DNA from 2 places in the Rhodococcus antarcticus genome. Region 1 is predicted to be linked to the other one. Evidence: riboswitches for the same ligand, from Rfam matches in the RefSeq annotation. Region 1 holds a riboswitch; the other holds the start of a gene.

What was found. A riboswitch is a leader RNA that binds a small molecule or an ion and turns the genes downstream of it on or off. The one in region 1 is predicted to bind S-adenosylmethionine.
Region 2: it holds a riboswitch for S-adenosylmethionine, as region 1 does, so the genes downstream of both, RHODO2019_RS11965 (cysteine dioxygenase) here and RHODO2019_RS18340 (LLM class flavin-dependent oxidoreductase) in region 1, are expected to answer to the same signal.

What each region holds. Positions count from the first base shown of each region.
Region 1 covers NZ_CP110616.1:78,644-82,018, forward strand. The annotation lists gene RHODO2019_RS18340 (LLM class flavin-dependent oxidoreductase) at 583-1,908, opposite strand; SAM riboswitch class I at 2,205-2,292, opposite strand; gene RHODO2019_RS18345 (hypothetical protein) at 2,532-3,375, opposite strand, start outside.
Region 2 covers NZ_CP110615.1:2,456,055-2,459,429, forward strand. The annotation lists gene hisN (histidinol-phosphatase) at 1-553, shown strand, start outside; gene RHODO2019_RS11965 (cysteine dioxygenase) at 645-1,133, opposite strand; SAM riboswitch class IV at 1,191-1,302, opposite strand; gene RHODO2019_RS11970 (acyl-CoA dehydrogenase family protein) at 1,436-2,656, opposite strand; gene RHODO2019_RS19350 (putative leader peptide) at 2,714-2,800, opposite strand; SAM riboswitch class IV at 2,976-3,086, opposite strand; gene RHODO2019_RS11975 (response regulator transcription factor) at 3,175-3,375, shown strand, end outside.

The sequences.
Region 1 (3,375 bases):
CCAACGGTGTGAGTTTGATGTGAGGTAGATCTCAGTGCAACATGGCAGTCACGGGCTGTCAACACGCGACTGTGACCGGCTGCGCAGGCAGCATCGCGGCCGCCAGGTGCAGGACCTCACGGCCGCCCGGGTGGTCATCGCCGGGAACCGGGGCACCGCGGTGCTCGAGCAGCTGTACGGACCCGTCCAGGTCGGCGCCGGTGCAATGGAGGGTGCCCGGGGTGGGGCAGTAGAGCCTGCCGGGGCGCTCGGGGAGCCAGCTGATACGCGGGCAGCGCCACACCGTGGAGGCGGCCCGGCAGCGGGAGCCTGGCACGAAACCAAGGGGCGTCCGGGCCAGAGGTTCGACGACTCCGCCGGTGGGCCCCCATAAGGACCGGGACACCGGGGAGGGCAGGTAGCACCGGAAGAGCCAGTCAAGGCTCCTGACTTGTCATAATCTCTCTTATCGGCACTTCGAAACGCGTTGTGCAGCGGGGCAATCGATACCGCTCCCGTTGCTAGGGCCCTGGGACGGCGCGCGCCCAGCAGGTCAGTGCCGGTGCTGCAGGGGTGCCGTCGGGCGGGCCGGTGAGGGGGCATTTACTTTCGGTGTTTGCCTACCCATGAGGAGTTGGACAGCCGCGCTGTTCCGCCGACGAGGCGTTCGCGCAGCGTGGCCCCCTCGGGCTCCAGGATCCGGCCGCGGGCTCGTAGCTCGGGGACCAGGAGGTCGACGACGTCGGTGAAGGTGCCTGGCGACGTGGCGTAGGCCAGGTTGAACCCGTCGACGTCGGCTTCCTCGCACCACCGCTCGAGCTCGTCGGCCACGGTGGTCGGGGAGCCCACCAGCACCGGTCCGCGCCCGCCGACGGCCACGAACTCCGCCACCGAGCCGACCGTCCACGCGGCGTGGGGGTCGGCGGTGGTGAAGGCGGCCAGCGCGGTGCGGGTGGCATCGTTCTCGACGTGCTCCAGGGGGGCGTCGGGGTCCAGCCCGGACAGGTCCACCCCCGTCCACCCCCCGAACAGGGCCATGGCACCTTCCCGGCTGGAGTGGGCGACGTAGTCGGCGTGCTTGGCCCAGGCGGCGTCGTCAGTGTCGGCGAGGACGGGGGTGAGCATCGTCAACACCTTGATGTCGCCCCGGTCCCGCCCGGCGGCCTGCGCGGCTGCGCGCACCCCGTCGACCATGGTGCGCACCGCCGCCGTTGTCGGCCCGGAGACGAACACCACCTCGGCGATTCGCCCGCCCAGCTCCAGCCCCCGGGCCGAGGCCCCCGCCTGGAAGACCACCGGGGTGCGCTGGGGTGACGGCTCGCACAGGAAAGGGCCATGGACGGAGAAGAACTCCCCGTCGTGGTCGACGTCGTGGACCTTGGACGGGTCGGTGAAGGTGGCTGAGGCACTGTCGTGGACCACCGCACCGTCCTCCCAGCTGCCCTCCCACAGCGCGGCGCACACCTCGACGTACTCCTCGGCGAGGTCGTAGCGCCGGTCGTGGGGCACCTGCTCCCCCATGCCATACCCGCGCGCGGCGCTGGCCAGGTAGGAGGTGACCACGTTCCACCCCACCCGGCCGTTGGTGAGGTGGTCCAGGGTGGTGAAGCGGCGCGCCGTGGCCCAGGGGTGCTCATAGGTCACCGACGACGTCACCGCGAACCCAAGACGCTCGGTGACCGCGGCCATCGCCGGGATGGTCAGCATCGGATCGATCAGCGGCACCTGAGCCCCCGCACGGACCGCGGTGTCGCGCGACCCACCGTGCACGTCGTAGACACCCAGGACGTCGGCCAGGAACAGGGCATCAAACCCGCCGCGCTCCAGCAGCCGCGCCAGGTCCGTCCAGTACGACAGATCGGTGTAGGAGGTCGAGCGGTCACCCGGGTGGGTCCACAACCCCGCACTCTGGTGACCGGCACACCCCATGGCGAAGGCACACAACCGGATACGGTCGCTCGCGCCCACGGTCAGTACCCCCGCGCCCACGTAGTGACCGGCTCGACGACCCGCTCGGGGAGTGCCCGGGTCGGCGCAGTCAGGTCACGGTGCAGGGTCTCCGGAGCGGGCCTGAAGACCAGGGCAGCGGCAGAGCCATAGAAGTCGTACCACTCGATCGTGGTGCCGACGGATCCCGCGGCGCCCACGCGGCGCAGCGCACCGCTAGTCGGCGGGGCGTGCGAGGGAGTGTCGAGGACACGGGTCGACGCGCTCACAGCAGTGTTCCTCCATCGGTCCTGGCGGTAGCACCTTCGCGAACGATGGTTGCTGCGGCGTCGTCGAGCCAGGTCTCTCAGCCGCTCTGGATGGTCGAGGCAGAAGTAGACCACAGGCTGCTCCCTCCCGGTCGAGCAGTGTCCGGGAAGGCGAGCGCGGGTGACCCTGACGAGCTCGACGCCGCCCCAGCCCACCGGTGGTCACCCTCTCCAGACCCTCACCCCGAACATCCACGCCGTTTCGCACGGGGATCCGCTTGCGAGGACGCCGCCACTTGGCATGATGACTCGGCTCACCCTGCTGACCCCAAAGCGCCGACACTGACCGGGCGGGGCTCAGCCGCCGACCGGCTCGTCCTCCGGCGGGAAGCGCCGGTCGAACTGTTCGCCAGCCCTCTTCGCGGCCTCCTTACCCGCCGGCAGCCCCGCGAGACTCACGTACGTCGCGATCGTTGAAGGCGCGGCCACCGCCACGACCGTCAACGCCGCAGTCCACATCAGCCACACCCACACGACCACCATCTGACGGGCCCGCACGCGTGAGATCCAGGGGCGAGCCTCGGACAACACCTCGGCCGCCTCGTCGATCGCTGCGGACAGCTCAGCGTCCGCAGCAACGCCGTCCTCTGCAGCCGACAGCGTCTCCGCATCGAACTCGCCCTCGTCGATCAGTTCCGACAACCGATCGAACCCGGCAGCGTCCGGAAGCTCCAAACGCAGCCGCGACAGCGCACTGACTCGATCCAACGAACGGGTGAACTCCGAGTTCACCGCAAGGCCGGCGAGCTGCGACTGAATGTGGGCGTTCGCCATCAGAGGCACCGCGAGCGCCTTTGCCCACTCCCTCTGCCGCTCCGCGATCTGCGCGAACATCGGTTCCAGGACCGCCCGCATCCGCAACGGCGCTGCTACCTGAGCCGAAAGTTGCGGCTGGATCGCCTTCATCAGGGCCTCATTCCGCAACCTAGACGCCCTCAGCACCGGCTCCAGCTGAGCGGTGACTCCCGCCGTCACCTGCTGATTGAGCTGCTGGAGCGCCCCCTCGAGAGGGCTGCTGATCTGCTGCCGGAGCTGCTCCATTGAGCGCGTGAACGCCGGCGTCGAGAACGCGCGGACGAGCGCAGCCCGCTGCTCTTCGGTCAGGCCAGCGTCGTCGTCGTCGTCGCCGCCGTCAACGGAC
Region 2 (3,375 bases), on a different replicon from region 1:
CAAGAGCTACGTCCGTGGGGTCCCGGTGTGGGCCACGCTGGTCGCCCTGCTGGTGGACGGCGTCCCCGTGGTCGGCGTGGTCAGCGCCCCGGCCCTGGGTCGGCGGTGGTGGGCCAGTGCCGGCGACGGCGCGTGGCTACGGGTGCAGGACGCGCCGGTCCGCCGGCTCGCGGTGTCGGCGGTGGACTCCCTCGACGCCGCGAGCCTGGGGTTCTCCAGCCTGTCCGGGTGGCGCGACGCCGGGCTGCGCGAGGCGTTCCTCGACCTCACCGACGCCGTCTGGCGGGTGCGCGGCCACGGGGACTTCTTCTCCTACTGCCTGGTCGCCGAGGGTGCGGTGGACGTGGCGGCCGAGCCCGAGGTGTCGCTGTGGGACCTCGCCCCGCTCGACGTCCTGGTCCGCGAGGCCGGGGGTGCGTTCACCGCGCTGGACGGCACCCCCGGCCCGCACGCGGGCAGCGCGGTGGCCAGCAACGGGCGCCTGCACGGTGCGGTGCTGGGGGCGCTGGCCCCGCGCACGGCGGCGGCTCCCCCACCCCTGAGCGACCGCTGACCTCCACGACCCCGGGAGGCGGCCACCGTCGACGCCCCTGCGCACCGACCTGTGACAAGGCGGTCGGTGCAGCGACGTGGTCGGGGGTGGCTCAGAGCTCCGGCTGGTCGGTTCGCACCGTGCGGTCGACGACGGGCGTGCCGTCCACCACCCGGTAGAAGGTCATCTGCTCGAGGCGCGGGGAGTACCCGTGGATGCTCACGGCGGGCTCGTCACCGTCGTTGCGGATGTCGTGGATGTGACCGGGATCCACGGTGCGGAGCCCGCCCACGCCCAGGGTGTCGGCCCGCAGACCTCCGTGTCCGTCCGGTCGGACCTCGGTCACCGTGCCCTGCACCACGGTCAGCGCCGCGGTCGACCGCCCGTGGTCGTGCAGGTCGGTGCTCTGGCTGCGGGTCCACGTGAGCAGCCACAGGTCCACGTCGCCCGGGCCCTCCAGCCGGCTCCAGCAGCGGTCGCGCTCGGAGAAGCGCACGAGCGGGCGCCACAGGTCCGGTCGCGCCGCCGCGGCGGTGACGAGCTCGGCCAGCCGGGTGGTGAGGCGGTTGTGGGTGGTGGGGGTCAGCAGCGGGGTGTTCACGGTGGTCCTCGTCCGTCCTGGGCACCGGGCGTCACCACCGTTGGGGGTGCGCCTGGAGGTCCTCGCGGGCCCCGACGCGACGCCGGGGCCTGGTCGTCACCCGGAGCACCCCGCCGCAGTGCGGGGATGCCGGCCAGCGCGCCGGGGCTCGGCGCTGGCGCTCGTGACCTGGGGTGATCTTGTTCGCCAGTCGTCGGTGCTGTCAAGCCGCTCCCCGTCCCCCGCCTCCCGGGATGCGGGGGACGGGGAGCGCTCGTGCTCGACACGACCACGAGCGCTCCCCGGTCACCGGTCCACGGGGGTCAGCGGTAGAGCGAGAACTCCGGTGCCCGACGGTTCAGCGCCCAGTCGCCGACCTCGCGGGCCTTGTAGGCCACCGGGTCGTGCAGGGTGTGGGTGCGCAGGTTGCGCCAGTGCCGGTCGAAGCCGTAGCCGCTGGTGGTGGCCCGCGCCCCCTGGATCTCGAACAACCGGCTGGCCGCGGACAACGAGGTCGTCGTGGTCACGACCTTCGCCTCGTAGATCGCGACGGCTGCCTCCGCCCGCTCGTCGTCGGTCAGCTCCGGCCCGGTGTCCAGGGCCGTCTGCAGCGCCCGTCCCGCCCGGTCCGCGAGCAGCGCCGCCGCCCGGACCTCGCTGCGCACCTCCCCGATGGTCTGCAGGACGTAGGGGTCGTCGCCGGCCCGGTCCACGCCCGAGCTCTCCCACGCGGTGCCGTGCAGCCGCACCCAGTCCAGGGCCTCCTCCAGCGCCCCCTCAGCCGTCCCGAGGTAGAAGTTGACGAACGCGAGCTGCCAGTGCGGGGTGACGAGCGTCTGGTACGGACTCGGGGTCCGGCCCGTCAGGGGGTCCTCGCCCAGGATCTCCGAGCGCTCGACCCTCGCGTTCTCGAAGACCACGCCCCCGGAGTCGGTCAGGCGCTGACCGATGTTGTCCCAGTCGCCGAGGGCGGTGAACCCGGCCCGACCGGCGGGCAGCGAGACGAACACGAGGCTGTCGTCGAGGGTCGCGGTGACCGAGAGGTGGTCGCCCAGGCTCGCACCCGAGGCGAAGGTGCGCCGCCCGCTCAGGCGGAAGCCGTCCCCGTCGCGGGTCAGCACGAGCCCGTCGGCGCCGCGGGGGTTCTGCACCCCGCCCCAGAACAGCCGGCCCTCGGCGTTGCGCCGGGAGTGCTCGGCAGCCTGCTCGGCGGTGCCGAACAGGTGCGCGATCCGGGTCTGGGCGTAGTGGTAGCCCAGCAGGTGGGCGATGGAGGTGTCGCCGCGCGCGACGCGGCGGGTGAGCAGCGAGGCCTGCGCGTAGCCGAGCCCGGCCCCGCCGAGGACCACGGGCTCCTGGACCTGGAGCAGGTCGTGCTCGCGGAGCAGCTCGACCTCCGCGCGCGGGCTGGCGCCGAGGTGGTCCCGCTCAGCGGCGGTGGCGCGCAGGGTGGCGGCGACGAGGTCCGCGCGGGCCAGGGCGGCCTCGAACGGGGTGGTGCCGGGGTCGAGCGGGGCGGGACGGGTGTCGAGCTGGGCAGTCACGGGGAGCTCCTGGAGGATCGAGGGGCGGATCGAGGGGGTGTGGTCCTGGCGACGAGCTCAGGGACACACCGCGCTCGCCGTGCGCCGGAGATCGACGGCACGGCGGCGCACCAGGGGCACGCGGGGACGCAGGGATCGGGACACGAGGTCTCCGGAGGTGGGACCGGGCGCGCGCGACGGGCGGCTCGGCGAGGGATGGACCAGGAGGCGGGGACGACCGGGGTCAGCGACAGTCCACGTCGGCGACGGCCAGCGGGTGCACGCCGAGGAGATCGGTGCGGTGCTCAGGCACGGCGGCTCCCCTTGTCCAGGACCCGGAGGTCCACGCTTGCCCCGGTGGTCACCGGGGCCTGGTCGTCACCCGGAGCACCCCACCGTGGCGGAGGGTTGCCGGCCAGCGAGCCGGGGCTTGACGCTGGCACTCGTGACCTGTGGTGGATCTTGGCGGCGCCGACACCGCCACGTCAACCGTGCCCTCCCACCATCTGGGAGCAACCGCTGGTGGGTACCGTGAGCCCATGCGGGTGCTGGTGGTCGAGGACGAGCCGCGCCTGGCCGAGACGGTGCGCCGGGGGCTCACCGCCGAGGGCGTCGTGGTCGAGATCGCCGACAATGGTGTCGACGGGCTCTGGATGGGCACCAACGCCACCTACGACGTCATCGTGCTCGACATCATGCTGCCGCGGCTGAACGGGTACGACGTGCTCAAGGGCCTGCGC